3 regions of the Klebsiella sp. I138 genome follow, and region 3 is predicted to be linked to each of the others. Evidence: predicted binding sites of a transcription regulator. Region 3 holds the regulator's gene; each other region holds the start of a gene.
What was found. The regulator PhoB, encoded in region 3, activates phosphate uptake and scavenging genes when phosphate is short. The targets are predictions, from matches to a motif close to CTGTCATAAAACTGNCNNAT.
Positions count from the first base shown of each region.

Region 1: serA (phosphoglycerate dehydrogenase) is a predicted target of PhoB. The motif match lies at 1,754-1,773, and genes of this name have one in related genera.
Region 2: uvrB (excinuclease ABC subunit UvrB) is a predicted target of PhoB. The motif match lies at 2,486-2,505, and genes of this name have one in related genera.

Region 1 is NZ_CP180447.1:5,025,953-5,030,570, forward strand. It holds gene argP (DNA-binding transcriptional regulator ArgP) at 1-864, opposite strand, end outside; gene rpiA (ribose-5-phosphate isomerase RpiA) at 1,032-1,691, shown strand; gene serA (phosphoglycerate dehydrogenase) at 1,959-3,191, shown strand; gene ACMYSK_RS23575 (DUF2238 domain-containing protein) at 3,233-3,844, shown strand; gene ACMYSK_RS23580 (5-formyltetrahydrofolate cyclo-ligase) at 3,846-4,445, opposite strand; RNA gene ssrS (6S RNA) at 4,562-4,618, opposite strand, start outside.
Region 2 is NZ_CP180447.1:2,414,773-2,419,390, forward strand. It holds gene uvrB (excinuclease ABC subunit UvrB) at 198-2,219, opposite strand; gene ACMYSK_RS11250 (ABC transporter ATP-binding protein) at 2,957-3,679, shown strand; gene bioD (dethiobiotin synthase) at 3,645-4,343, opposite strand; gene bioC (malonyl-ACP O-methyltransferase BioC) at 4,336-4,618, opposite strand, start outside.
Region 3 is NZ_CP180447.1:2,957,256-2,961,873, reverse strand. It holds gene sbcC (exonuclease subunit SbcC) at 1-458, opposite strand, end outside; gene sbcD (exonuclease subunit SbcD) at 455-1,657, opposite strand; gene phoB (phosphate response regulator transcription factor PhoB) at 1,867-2,556, shown strand; gene phoR (phosphate regulon sensor histidine kinase PhoR) at 2,578-3,873, shown strand; gene brnQ (branched-chain amino acid transporter carrier protein BrnQ) at 4,457-4,618, shown strand, end outside.

The DNA of each region.
Region 1 (4,618 bases), 2.1 Mb from region 3:
ATCGATCAGCGCATCGGTGACCCGGCGCATCATCCGGCTTTCCGGCGCGAAGCGATGCCAGTAGAGCATCCGGCGCTGAAACAGTCCCGGCGTGAGATCGATAAGCTCGCCGCTTTTGAGCTCTTTTTCAATTTGCAGATGCGGGATCATGCAACAGGTCGTCCCCTGGCGCGCAAGCTGCACGAAGGCCTCCGAAGAGTTCACGATATGGCACGGGACGCTGCCCGGCGGCAGATCGAAGTTCTGCTGCAAAAACGCCTGATGCATATCATCCAGATGATCGAAGGCGACAACCGGCGCTTTCAGCAACGCAGAGCGAGTCACGCCGTTAGGGAAATAACGTTGCGCAAACTCTTTTGAGGCGACAAACAGGTAGTCGAGCGCACCAAGCTGATCGACCAGACAGCTCGGCAGCGCCTGCGGTTGAATACTCACTGCACCGACGACTTCACCACGACGTAGGCGTTCCTGAGTGCGGGTTTCATCTTCGACCTGCAGGTTGAGGCGGATAGGAGAGTCGGAAAGGACGCTAGACAGCGCGGGCAGCAGCCAGGTTGCCAGACTGTCGGCGTTGACCGCCAGCGACAGCAGCAGCGGCGTTGAACCCGTCTGCTCATCGCCCAGCCACTCTTCTTCCAGCAGCTCAACCTGGCGCAGCAGGGCTAACAGCTTTTGTCCCTGCTCGGTTGGGCGCGGCGGCACGGTACGGACCAGCAGCGGCTGGCCGAACATATTTTCCAGCTGTTTAATACGCTGTGAGACGGCGGACTGTGTAATGCATAGCTTCTGCGCGGCGCGCTCAAACCCACGTTCTCTTATCACCGCATCCAGCGCTTGTAGTGTTCTGTAGTCCGGTCGTTTCATTGCTCTGGCGTACCCCCATAACTTTTCGTTAACTTGCACTATGACATAAATTTGTTTTTGATGAAGACGAAAAATGGTCTGCTCAGTTGTGTGACCCTGCCGCAGGGACAATTCCCCCCATGGTGTTCTATAATGCGCCACAGGTATTCACATCTCGGACCATAATCATGACGCAAGATGAACTGAAAAAAGCAGTAGGCTGGGCGGCATTGCAGTATGTACAACCGGGCACCATCGTGGGTGTCGGTACGGGCTCCACGGCCGCGCATTTTATCGATGCGCTGGGCACCATGAAAGGGCAGATTGAAGGCGCTGTTTCCAGCTCTGATGCCTCCACCGAAAAACTGAAAAGCCTTGGCATCCCGGTTTTCGATCTTAACAGCGTTGACCGTCTGGGCATTTACGTTGACGGCGCCGATGAGATTAATGGCCATATGCAGATGATCAAAGGCGGCGGCGCGGCATTAACGCGCGAAAAGATTATTGCCTCAGTGGCGGATAAATTTATCTGCATTGCTGATGCGTCTAAGCAGGTGGATATTCTGGGTAAATTCCCGCTGCCGGTGGAAGTGATTCCGATGGCGCGCAGCGCCGTCGCGCGTCAACTGGTGAAGCTGGGCGGTCGCCCGGAGTATCGCCAGGGCGTGACCACCGACAATGGCAACGTCATTCTTGACGTCTTCGGCCTGGAAATTCTTGATGCTATTGCTCTGGAAAATACCATCAACGGTATTCCGGGCGTCGTTACCGTCGGGCTGTTTGCCAATCGCGGGGCGGATGTCGCCCTGATCGGCACCGCCGATGGCGTAAAAACCATCGTAAAATAATATAATTGGGGGAGCGAATGGCTCCCTCGCAAATATTTTTTCTCCTGGCTAAATTTGGTGACTTCTGTCACATTTATGCAACCAGCCTTAGTAACAATCTACCTTTACTTCTCTTTCTGGTGTTTTGTCCTGTCATTTCCCTCTGTGTGATATTTCTTCAGGTCGTCGACGCAAACGTTCATATTGCCGCGATAGTTTTTTTTGATATGTTGCTGAGAAGAACTTTCGTTCGGCACGACATCAGATAAGACAAAACAGGACGGGGAAATGGCTAAGGTATCACTGGAAAAAGACAAGATTAAGTTTCTGCTGGTTGAAGGTGTGCATCAAAAAGCGGTGGAGAATCTCCGCGCGGCAGGCTACACCAACATCGAATTTCATAAAGGTGCGCTGGACAGCGAGGAGCTGAAAGCGTCGATCCGTGATGCTCATTTCATTGGCCTGCGTTCCCGTACTCATCTGACTGAAGAGATCTTCGCGGCAGCGGAAAAACTGGTGGCGGTCGGCTGCTTCTGTATCGGCACCAACCAGGTTGATTTAGACGCGGCGGCGAAACGTGGTGTTCCCGTCTTTAACGCGCCGTTCTCAAATACCCGTTCCGTTGCCGAGCTGGTGATTGGCGAACTGCTGCTGATGCTGCGCGGCGTGCCAGAAGCTAACGCGAAAGCGCACCGCGGCGTGTGGAACAAACTGGCCGTCGGCAGCTTCGAAGCGCGTGGTAAAAAACTGGGGATCATCGGCTACGGCCACATTGGTACACAGCTGGGGATTCTGGCCGAATCGCTGGGGATGCACGTCTATTTCTATGATATCGAAAGTAAACTGCCGCTGGGCAACGCTACTCAGGTACAGCACCTCTCCGATCTGCTGAATATGAGCGATGTCGTCAGTCTGCACGTGCCGGAAAACGCCTCCACCAAAAATATGATGGGTGCGGAAGAGCTGGCGCTGATGAAGCCCGGCGCGCTGTTGATCAACGCCTCTCGCGGTACGGTGGTGGATATTCCTGCATTGTGCGATGCGCTGGCGCGTAAGCACCTGGCCGGGGCGGCGATTGACGTCTTCCCGACGGAGCCGGCAACCAACAGCGATCCGTTCACCTCGCCGCTGTGCGAGTTCGACAACGTGATCCTGACGCCGCACATCGGTGGCTCTACCCAGGAAGCGCAGGAGAATATCGGTCTGGAAGTGGCGGGCAAGCTGGCGAAGTATTCCGACAACGGTTCGACGCTCTCCGCGGTGAATTTCCCGGAAGTTTCTCTGCCGCTGCACGGCGGTCGTCGTTTGCTGCACATTCATGAAAACCGTCCGGGCGTGCTGACCGCCATCAACCAGATCTTTGCCGCTCAAAGCATCAATATCGCGGCGCAGTATCTGCAAACCACGTCGCAGATGGGCTATGTGGTTATTGATATTGAAGCTGAAGAAGATGTGGCACAGCAAGCGCTGCAGGCCATGAAGGCGATTCCGGGCACCATCCGCGCCCGTCTGCTTTACTGATTAACCTTTGAAAAGGATCCCTGCGGGGATCCCTTTAATTTATGCAGACCTCTCAATTGAATGTGGGCGCCTTTCTCCTGCTGCTGATCCTGGCATGGACGGGGTTGGGCACTCACGATAGTCTCACCTGGCTGATGGAAGTGACGCCGGTCATTATCATCGTTCCGCTGCTGCTCTTAACACGTTCGCGCTACCCGCTCACGCCGATCCTGTACGTGCTTATCTTCTTCCACGCCATTATTTTGATGGTGGGAGGGATGTATACGTACGCAAAAGTGCCGATTGGATTTGATGTGCAAGCATGGCTGAATTTAAGCCGTAATCCGTACGATAAGCTTGGCCACTTTTTCCAGGGGCTGGTTCCGGCACTGGCGGCGCGGGAGATTCTGCTGCGTGGCGACTATGTGCGCGGACGCAAGATGCTGTCGTTTCTGGTGTGCTGCATTGCGCTGGCGATCAGCGCCACCTATGAGTTAATCGAATGGTGGGCGGCGCTGGCGATGGGGCAGGGAGCGGATGATTTTCTCGGTACTCAGGGCGATCCGTGGGACACCCAGTCGGATATGTTCTGCGCGTTGCTGGGATCGCTGGCGACGATATTCTTACTCAGCGGATGGCATAACCGGCAGTTGAAAAAGCTCGGTAATCGATAGCTTACGGCCACTGCCACAGCGTCGAGGGGGTAATCACCGCCGGTAGCGGGATATCCCAGTGCGCTGTTGGCAGTGCGTCGACCTGCTGGCAATCATGGGCATAGCCAACAGGGTGCAGGGAATAATCCCGCCAGTTCTGCAATGTCCGGTCGTAGAAGCCGCCTCCCATTCCCAGCCGCTGTCCGACGGTGTCAAAGGCAACCAGCGGGACCATCAGCACGTCGAGCTGACTGAGCGGCAGGACGTCGCGCACATCCAGTTTCGGCTCGTTGATTTTCAACCGGTTCATCACCAGTTCGCTGCGCGGATGATAGTGTAAAAACAGCAGATTTCCAGGACTGAACGGGTGGAGCACGGGCAGATATACCCGTTTGCCGGCCTGCCACAGCTGGTCGATCAGCGGTCGGGTATCGAGTTCGCCATCAAAGGATAAAAACAGCGCAACGCTTCGCGCCTGCGCGACGGGAGGGTAGGTCATCGCGCGGTCCGCACCCTGGCGGGCAAACTGCATCTGCTGCTCTGCCGTCAGCGCGCGTCGACGCTGGCGAATCTGTTGGCGAATTTGCTGCCGGGTAGCCTGGGTGTCGGAAAGTTGAGTCATGACGGATCGCCTGATTGGGCACGGCTATGTGCGAGCCAGTTGAACGTAGGCGTAGTGTAATACACAAGGTGGTAAAAGTAGAAAATGAAGCAACAGGGAATGGAACGAAAAAGAAGGGAATCTCCGAGATGCCGCCGCAGGCTGTAACCCTTGAACCCTTGGTTCAAGGTGAA
Region 2 (4,618 bases), 540 kb from region 3:
ATCACAATAAAGGCGCAGGTTACGGCCAGGTACTCACGGACGTTTAATTTTTGCATGACACTATCCTCATCAGAATGAGGATAGTGTCTCCCGGCAAGATTAAGCGGACATTAAGCCAGCCTGAAAAGGCGCGGTAATGATAAAAAATCTGCTCTTCGTCACACTGCTGGTGTGCCAGCCTGTCGGATCCTGTGGTCTCAGGAAGCCGCAATAAACAGCTCGCGCAGCTGATGCAGCTGGTCACGAATTTGCGCGGCCTCTTCGAACTCCAGATTCTGCGCATGCTGCATCATCTGCCCTTCCAGCTCGTGAATTCTCTGCTGCAGCGCTTTCGGCGTCAGTACCACTTCCGGCGTATCTGCCTCAACCGGCGAGCGTGATTTACCGCGACCTTTCGCTTTCGTCTTCGCCAGGTTGCTGCCAAGCGCCAGAATATCGACCACTTTTTTATTCAGCCCCTGCGGAGTAATTCCGTGCTCTTCGTTATACTGCTGCTGTTTCTCACGACGGCGTTCGGTCTCGCTGATCGCTTTCGCCATCGAGGCGGTAATTTTATCGCCGTACAGAATCGCCTTCCCGTTGATGTTACGCGCCGCACGCCCAATGGTCTGAATCAGCGAACGTTCGGAACGCAGGAAGCCCTCTTTATCGGCGTCAAGAATCGCCACCAGTGAGACTTCCGGCATATCCAGCCCCTCACGCAGCAGGTTGATACCGACCAGGACATCGAACTCGCCCAGACGCAGATCGCGGATAATTTCCATACGCTCAACGGTATCGATATCCGAGTGCAGGTAGCGCACGCGCGCGCCGTGCTCTTCGAGATACTCCGTTAAGTCTTCGGCCATTCGTTTGGTTAACGTGGTGACCAGCACGCGCTCGTTTTCGGCAACGCGGATACGAATTTCTGACAGCAGGTCATCAACCTGAGTCGCCACCGGACGCACTTCTATAATGGGGTCAAGCAGCCCGGTCGGACGCACAACCTGATCGACCACCTCATCACCGGATTTTTCCAGCTCATAGGGGCCCGGCGTGGCCGACACGTAAATAGTCTGCGGTGCCAGCGCCTCAAACTCTTCAAACTTCATCGGGCGGTTATCCAGCGCCGAGGGCAGGCGGAAACCGTACTCCACCAGCGTCTCTTTACGCGCCCGGTCGCCGCGGTACATGCCGCCGATTTGCGGAATCGTCACGTGAGATTCGTCGATCACCAGCAAGCCGTCAGCCGGCAGGTAATCAAACAGCGTTGGCGGTGGCTCGCCCGGCCCACGACCGGAAAGATAGCGGGAGTAGTTTTCGATACCCGAGCAGTAGCCGAGCTCGTTCATCATTTCAAGGTCAAACTGTGTACGCTGCGACAGGCGCTGTTCTTCGAGCAGCTTGTTATTGCTCAGCAGCACCTTACGCCTGTCGGCCAGCTCAACTTTAATCTCTTCCATCGCCTGAACAATGCGCTCGCGCGGCGTCACATAGTGCGTTTTGGGGTAGATGGTATAGCGCGGGATCGTCGATTCAACCTGACCGGTGAGCGGGTCGAACAACGACAGGCGCTCAACCTCTTCATCGAACAGTTCAATACGCAGCGCGATGTCGTCAGATTCCGCCGGGAAGACGTCGATAACTTCGCCCCGCACGCGGAAGGTACCGCGCTGGAAGGCCTGATCGTTGCGGGTATATTGCAGCTCCGCCAGGCGGCGCAATATCGCCCGCTGGTCAATCAGCATGCCGGTGGTCAGGTGCAGCATCATCTTCAGATAGAGGTCAGGATCGCCCAGACCGTAGATAGCCGATACTGAAGCCACCACCACCACGTCGCGGCGCTCAAGCAGCGCTTTAGTCGCCGACAGACGCATCTGCTCGATATGTTCGTTCACAGACGCATCTTTCTCGATAAAGGTGTCCGAGCTCGGCACGTAGGCTTCGGGCTGGTAGTAATCGTAATAGGAGACGAAATACTCCACCGCATTGTCCGGGAAGAACTCTTTCATTTCACCGTACAGCTGCGCCGCCAGAGTTTTGTTCGGCGCCAGCACCATGGTCGGACGCTGAAGGTCGGCGATAACGTTAGCAATGGTGAAGGTCTTACCCGACCCGGTCACCCCCAGCAGCGTTTGGTGCGCCAGACCATCTTCCAGCCCCTCTTCCAGGCGCCGGATAGCTTCCGGCTGATCGCCAGAGGGACGGAATGCAGAATGCAGCGTGAACGTTTTACTCATATGTCTGACCCTGAAGAAGGATGAAGCGCCTGGTGATATGCGGCAGGTGTTTAATTCTACCCTTCACGCTCGCTTTTGCCAATAAATAACACTGGATATAAAACCAGTATCCTATTATTGTTTGTCTCTGAAATCGTCCGCCAGCGCGTCGTTATCGGGTGAAAATGGAGCATCTTGCAGAATAATCCGCCAGACAGTAGGGTTATCCCCAGAAAAATTTATCATTTAACATTTGTCAAGCAAGGTAATGAATCTTTTATGGCACCAGGTGACACTTTCCTTACAGCCATTGCTTTTATTCAACTAATTGATATTTAATGATATTAAACAAAAGATGGGTTTCGCGCCAATTCAGCCGCAGGCCGCGTAATCTCTAGCTTACCGCAAGTTCTCTAACTCTAATACACAAGGTTATCCACAGGAATAGTGGATAAGTATCTGCAGGCCAAGACCTCTGCCCCCCCGCAGAAATCGACCGTCGGTGAAAATCGACCGGCTAAAAAAAATTATCGAATTATTTTTGATATTTATCAGCTAAGGGAGCCTCCTTTTTTGTTGCTTTCTGCACCATTTTTCATACGTGTAAGCACCGGGAAAGTGCAACCGTCTCGCCAGACTGAATTCGCCATGCCTTGTGGCACCTGTCTTTGCAGGAAAACACCGAAACATCTTTTTCCTGGCAAGAGATTTGCAGAATCTTCATGTCGCCCGCTATCCCCAAAAAGGAGAAAACGTCTATGTTGAGTCTACGCGCAGTCAATCAGTACTACGGAAATCAGCACACGCTATGGAATGTCGACCTTGAACTTCAGCCAGGGGAGTGCACCTGTGTGATGGGGCTCCAGGGAATGGGGAAAACTACGCTGGTGAATTGCATCACCGGGCATCTCCCGGTGGCCAGTGGCAGCATGACCTGGCATGACGGCGGTTCGCCGCCCTGTGATATCACACCGCTCTCCGCCCACTCCCGTACGATTATCGGCATCGGCTATGTCCCGCAGGATCGGCGGATCTTTTCTCAGCTCAGCGTGGAGGAGAATCTGCATATTGCGCTGGCCGCCGGCGGGAATCCGGGCGCCGTCGTGAAGCGGGAGATTTACGATTTCTTTCCGGATTTGTACGGACTGCGTCAGCATAAAGGCGCCATGCTGTCAGAAGATGATCAGTACCAGCTGGCGCTGGCAAGAGCTCTGGTGGTCCAGCCGCGCCTGCTAATTCTGGATGAGCCATCCCGCGGCAGCGGGCAGCATTTCGTGCATAAACTGGGAGACCTGCTGGTCCGCCTGAACCGTGACATCGGCTTAACGGTGCTGCTTGCTGAACAGCATCTGCCGTTTATTCGTCGGGTAGCGGACCGATTTTGCCTGTTACACCGTGGGCGTAACGTAGCCCAAGGCAGTGTTATCCAGTTGGATGAGCCCCTGCTTACGCAGTGGATGACGCCCGATCCAGCGCGCTAAGATCAAGATACTGCCCAAGGTCCTCATGCTGCGGCGCATCCGCCAGCCACGGGATCTCGCCCAGGAACGGCGCCGCAAGCCGATCTTTAAGGGTCGCCAGATACTCCGCATGGCGTTTGCCCGGCGGCTGGATGTCATTTGCAATCCAGCCGACCAGCGGCAGCCCCGCCTGACGTACCGCCTGGGCGGTCAGCAGCGCATGGTTGATGCACCCTAGTTTGATGCCCACCACCAGAATAACTGGCAGCTGTTCATCGTGGACCCAGTCGGCAAAGCTCAGCGTGGAGGAAAGTGGCGTAAACCAGCCCCCGGCGCCTTCCAACAGCACCCATTCAGCCAGATTTTCCAGTTCTCTCAGCCCGGCGGAAAGCGCATCGCGGGTAATCAGACGCCCCTCCTCCGCGCTCACAATATGCGGCGAAGTCGGTTCAGCGAAGGTAAAAGGATTCACCTGGGCGTAGCTCAGTGCCACGGTACTGTTGCGCTGCAACGCCAGGGCATCTTCGTTGCGCAGCCCCTGTGGCGTATGCTCACTCCCGGACGCGACGGGCTTATAGCCCGCGCTTTTCAGTCCTGACAGATTCGCCGCCTGCAATAGGGCGCAGCTGGCGATGGTTTTTCCGACTTCAGTGTCGGTTCCGGTGACGAAAAAACGTTTAGTCACGTTCGATGACTCCTGTAAAAAGATGGTACGTCAGCGGGCACTGGCCCTGCTGTTTTGGCCAGGCCAGCTGCAGTTGACGCAGTTTTCCCCGGCTCAACGGCGCGGCGCGGCGCCCCTGATGCAAATGTGTCGCGCCAATGCCTTTAAGCGAACGCATCGCGCTCAGGGCGTCAGCGAACGGCAGGCTGACGGCGTGGATCTGCCCGACGGCCCGGCGTCCGGCCAGCGCCTCGCGCACCGCCTGCTCACTGAGAAAACGGTTGGCATGGGGATGC
Region 3 (4,618 bases):
AGCAGCATTGAACGGGTAAAACGGCCGTAATCCAGCCCGGTGAGCGAGGCGGTAAGTTCGAGCTTATCTTTGACTTTGTCGGCGATGATCTGCCCGTCATCGCAGCGGGCCAGCTCAACGCGCGGGGCCTGTAGGTTACCCTCCGGCTGATTGCGGGCGCGGTTCTGGCTCCAGAAGGCGCGATAGGCCGTCCCTTTGACCTCAAATTCCACCTCCGCCAGACACTCGGCGGTATCACGGGTCATCAGATCGTTTTGCGATTGCGACACGCTGCTCAGGCGGGGCGTTTCGTGATACAGCGCGAGGCAGATGGCATCCAGCAGAGTGGTTTTCCCGGCGCCGGTAGGGCCGGTAATGGCGAACAGCCCGTTGCTGGCGAAAGGCTCCGCGGTGAAGTCGATTTTCCATTCGCCTTTGAGCGAGTTGATATTTTTCAGGCGCAAACTCAGAATTTTCACAGATGCTCCTCACCGTTCAGACTATGCAGCGTTTCGTTGAACAGCTGCTTCAGGCGCTCCTGCTGCGTCTCTTCCAGCGTTTCCAGCGCCAGGCGGCGTTCAAACACCTCCTCAACCTGCAGTTCGCTCAGCGTTTCCCGCCGCTCACCCGCCAGGATACGTTCACGCTGGGCACGGCTGCGGCGTACCAGCAGTACTTCCACCGGCAGATCTTCGGTCTGGGCCTGAATTTTTCGCTGAATATCATGCAGATATTCGTCGCTGGTAATTTCGATGTCCAGCCAGACGACGGGCTGCTGTGGGCTATCCTGCCACTGCGTGAGCTGTTCACTGATGCTGGCAAAATCGCCTTTCAGCACTGCCAGAGGCTGCGTCACCGGCACTGTCAGAGGGCAAACCTCCGTCAGATGCCCGTCGGTGAAGGTCACCAGATTGACGCTTTTGCTTTTCCCCGTCTCGTCAAAGCTGAGGGCGATGGGCGAGCCGCTGTAGCGAATATGCTCGCAGCCACCGATCTTCTGCGCCCGGTGAATATGGCCGAGGGCAATATAATCTGCGGGCGGGAAATGGCTGGCGGGAAAGGCCTCCAGCGTGCCGATGTAGATATCGCGAACCGCGTCGCTTTTACTGGCGCCGACGGTGGTCAGGTGGCCGCTGGCGACGATTGGCAGTGGACGATCGCCGCGCAGGGCACAAGCTTCTTCATACTGCTGTTGATAATAGTCGCTGATGGCGCTCAACAATTGCTGCTGCTTTTCGCCGCTGGAGTGGCCGGCCTGGCTGGTGATCAGCTCGCGCGGGCGCAGGAAAGGCACCGGGCAAAATACGGCGCCGGGTGTGCCGTCGCGCCGTGGCAGAATAAAGGGGGCATGGCCGGCGCTGGCCACCACCGTGGTTTTCAGAAAGGCCAGAATATCGCGGGATTCGTTCAGCGTGGCCACCGAATCGTGGTTGCCCGCCAGCACCACCAGCTGACAGCCGGTTTGCTGAAGCTGAACGACAAAGCGGTTGTACAGCTCGCGGGCGTAGCTTGGCGGCGAGCCGGTATCAAAGATGTCGCCGGCGACAATAATGGCATCGACCTCGTGCGCCTGCGCACTGGTCAGCAGCCAGTCGAGAAAGGCCGAATGTTCGGCGGCGCGGCTTTTGCTGTAAAAGTTCTGGCCAAGGTGCCAGTCAGAGGTATGGATGATGCGCATAAGTATTCCCTGGCGAAAAAGCATTAGCGCATTATATACATGTCATCCGTCGCGTTGCCCCTTTAACACTTTCAGGATTGAGTGTTACTCCTTGTCATTATTCAAAATCCGCTATCATATGACGGTCATTTTTTTCATAAATCTGTCACAAAACTGACGCATAATGACGCCGCACTCTATACTGATGGCTAAAAAATACAGGGTAAATAATGGCGAGAAGAATTCTGGTCGTTGAAGATGAAGCTCCGATCCGCGAAATGGTCTGCTTTGTTCTGGAGCAAAACGGCTTTCAGCCCGTCGAGGCGGAAGATTATGACAGTGCGGTGAATCAACTCAATGAACCCTGGCCTGATTTGATTCTCCTCGACTGGATGCTGCCGGGCGGATCGGGTCTGCAGTTTATCAAGCTGCTCAAGCGTGAAGCGATGACCCGCGATATTCCGGTCGTCATGCTGACCGCGCGGGGTGAAGAAGAAGACCGCGTACGTGGTCTGGAAACCGGCGCCGATGATTACATCACCAAGCCTTTCTCGCCGAAAGAGCTGGTGGCGCGCATCAAAGCCGTAATGCGCCGAATTTCGCCGATGGCGGTTGAAGAAGTGATTGAAATGCAAGGGCTTAGCCTTGATCCTTCCTCGCATCGCGTGATGACCGGTGAAAGTCCGCTGGATATGGGGCCGACGGAGTTTAAATTATTACACTTCTTTATGACCCACCCGGAACGTGTCTACAGCCGCGAACAGCTGCTGAATCACGTCTGGGGAACGAATGTGTATGTAGAAGACAGAACGGTGGATGTGCATATTCGTCGTCTGCGTAAAGCGCTGGAACATAGCGGCCATGACCGGATGGTGCAAACGGTCCGTGGCACAGGATATCGTTTCTCCGCCCGTTTCTGAATCTCGACAGGAGTGTGAACCGTGCTGGAACGGCTGTCATGGAAAAGGCTGGCGCTTGAGCTTTTCTTATGTTGTATCCCGGCCCTGATTCTCGGGGCGGTGGTGGGTTATCTGCCGTGGTTTTTGCTGGCGGCAGTAACCGGACTTCTCATCTGGCATTTCTGGAATTTATTACGTCTTTCATGGTGGCTGTGGGTTGACCGCAGCATGACACCTCCGCCGGGAAGCGGCAGCTGGGAACCGCTGCTGTACGGCCTCCACCAGATGCAGATGCGCAATAAAAAGCGCCGACGCGAACTGGGCAGTCTGATCAAACGCTTTCGTAGCGGGGCGGAGTCTTTGCCCGATGCGGTGGTGTTGACGACGGAGGAGGGCGCCATCTTCTGGTGTAATGGTCTGGCTCAGCAGATCCTCAATCTGCGCTGGCCGGACGACAGCGGACAAAACATTCTCAATCTTCTGCGCTACCCTGAATTCGCGAACTACCTCAAAAACAGGGATTTCACAAAACCGCTTAATCTCGTCCTCAATACGTCTCGTCATCTGGAAATCCGCGTGATGCCCTACAGCGACAAACAGTGGCTGATGGTGGCGCGTGATGTCACGCAGATGCACCAGCTGGAGGGCGCACGGCGAAACTTTTTTGCCAACGTCAGCCATGAGCTTCGCACGCCGTTGACGGTGCTGCAGGGCTATCTTGAGATGATGCAGGAGCAGGTGCTGGAAGGGATGACGCGCGAAAAAGCGCTGCATACGATGCGCGAGCAGACCCAGCGCATGGAGGGGTTAGTCAAGCAGCTGCTGACGCTGTCGCGGATTGAAGCGGCGCCGACGCTGGCGATGAATGACAAAATCGATGTGCCGATGATGCTACGGGTGGTGGAGCGCGAAGCGCAGACGCTCAGCCAGCAGAAGCAGACGATCCACTTCCACGTCGATGAGAGCCTGCAGGTGCTAGGTAATGAAGAGCAGCTGCGCAGCGCGATGTCCAATCTGGTGTATAACGCGATCAACCATACGCCGGCAGGGACGGAGATTACCGTCAGCTGGCAGCGTGCGCCCCATGGCGCGCTGTTTAGCGTTGAGGATAATGGGCCAGGAATTGCGCCGGAGCATATCCCGCGCCTGACCGAGCGGTTTTATCGCGTGGATAAAGCCCGTTCGCGGCAAACCGGCGGCAGCGGTCTTGGGCTGGCTATTGTGAAGCATGCGGTAAATCATCACGACAGCCGGCTGGAAATTGAGAGTACGGTGGGGAAAGGGACGCGTTTTAGTTTCTTACTCCCGGAACGTTTAATTGCCAAAAAAAGCGCCTGATCGCGCCATTGTCAGCATTTCTTGCCAATGACCAGCTTCGGCTGGTCATTTCAGATTGCTGACAAAGAAGGAAAAAGCGTGGTTTTTCCTTCTTTGTGGTGAGCAGCCGAAAATCAATGAATTGATTTTCCTTGTTTTTATAATTGGGTGGAATATGGCAGAACGGCATCGTTTTGACGTTTTTCATTCATCTCCAATGACCAGCTTCGGCTGGTCATTTTCGTTTGCAGTCACTTTTTCCCCGCGTAATTAATGAACGTCTGCTGCTTTTTTGTTCGCATGATTAGCCGGAGGTTTTCCTTCAATATGGTCAATAATTCCGGTCTGTGAAATAGACTTAGCATAATCATCTGCTTTTGCGATCCCGCCTTGCATTAAAACGTTATAAGCGTTTAAATTGCCCCCCATACAGTCGCAGACAGACTGTTTTTGCGTGGTAATTCAAAAAACAATTCTTTCCCACGCCGCTTCGGGAGCATATCTCGCTGAGTTTGCCGGCAACCGCCGCTGTATCATCCCCTAAGGGAAGGCACGGTATTTTCCGTTTGTTAACAACACCACACCCACAGGCAGTAATGAATTTATGACCCATCAGTTAAAATCTCGCGACATTATCGCGTTGGGCTTTATGACCTTCGCGTTGTTCGTTGGCGCAGGCAACATTATCTTCCCTCCGATGGTAGGTTTACAGGCTGGTGAACACGTCTGGACCGCCGCTATTGGCTTTCTGATTACCGCCGTGGGT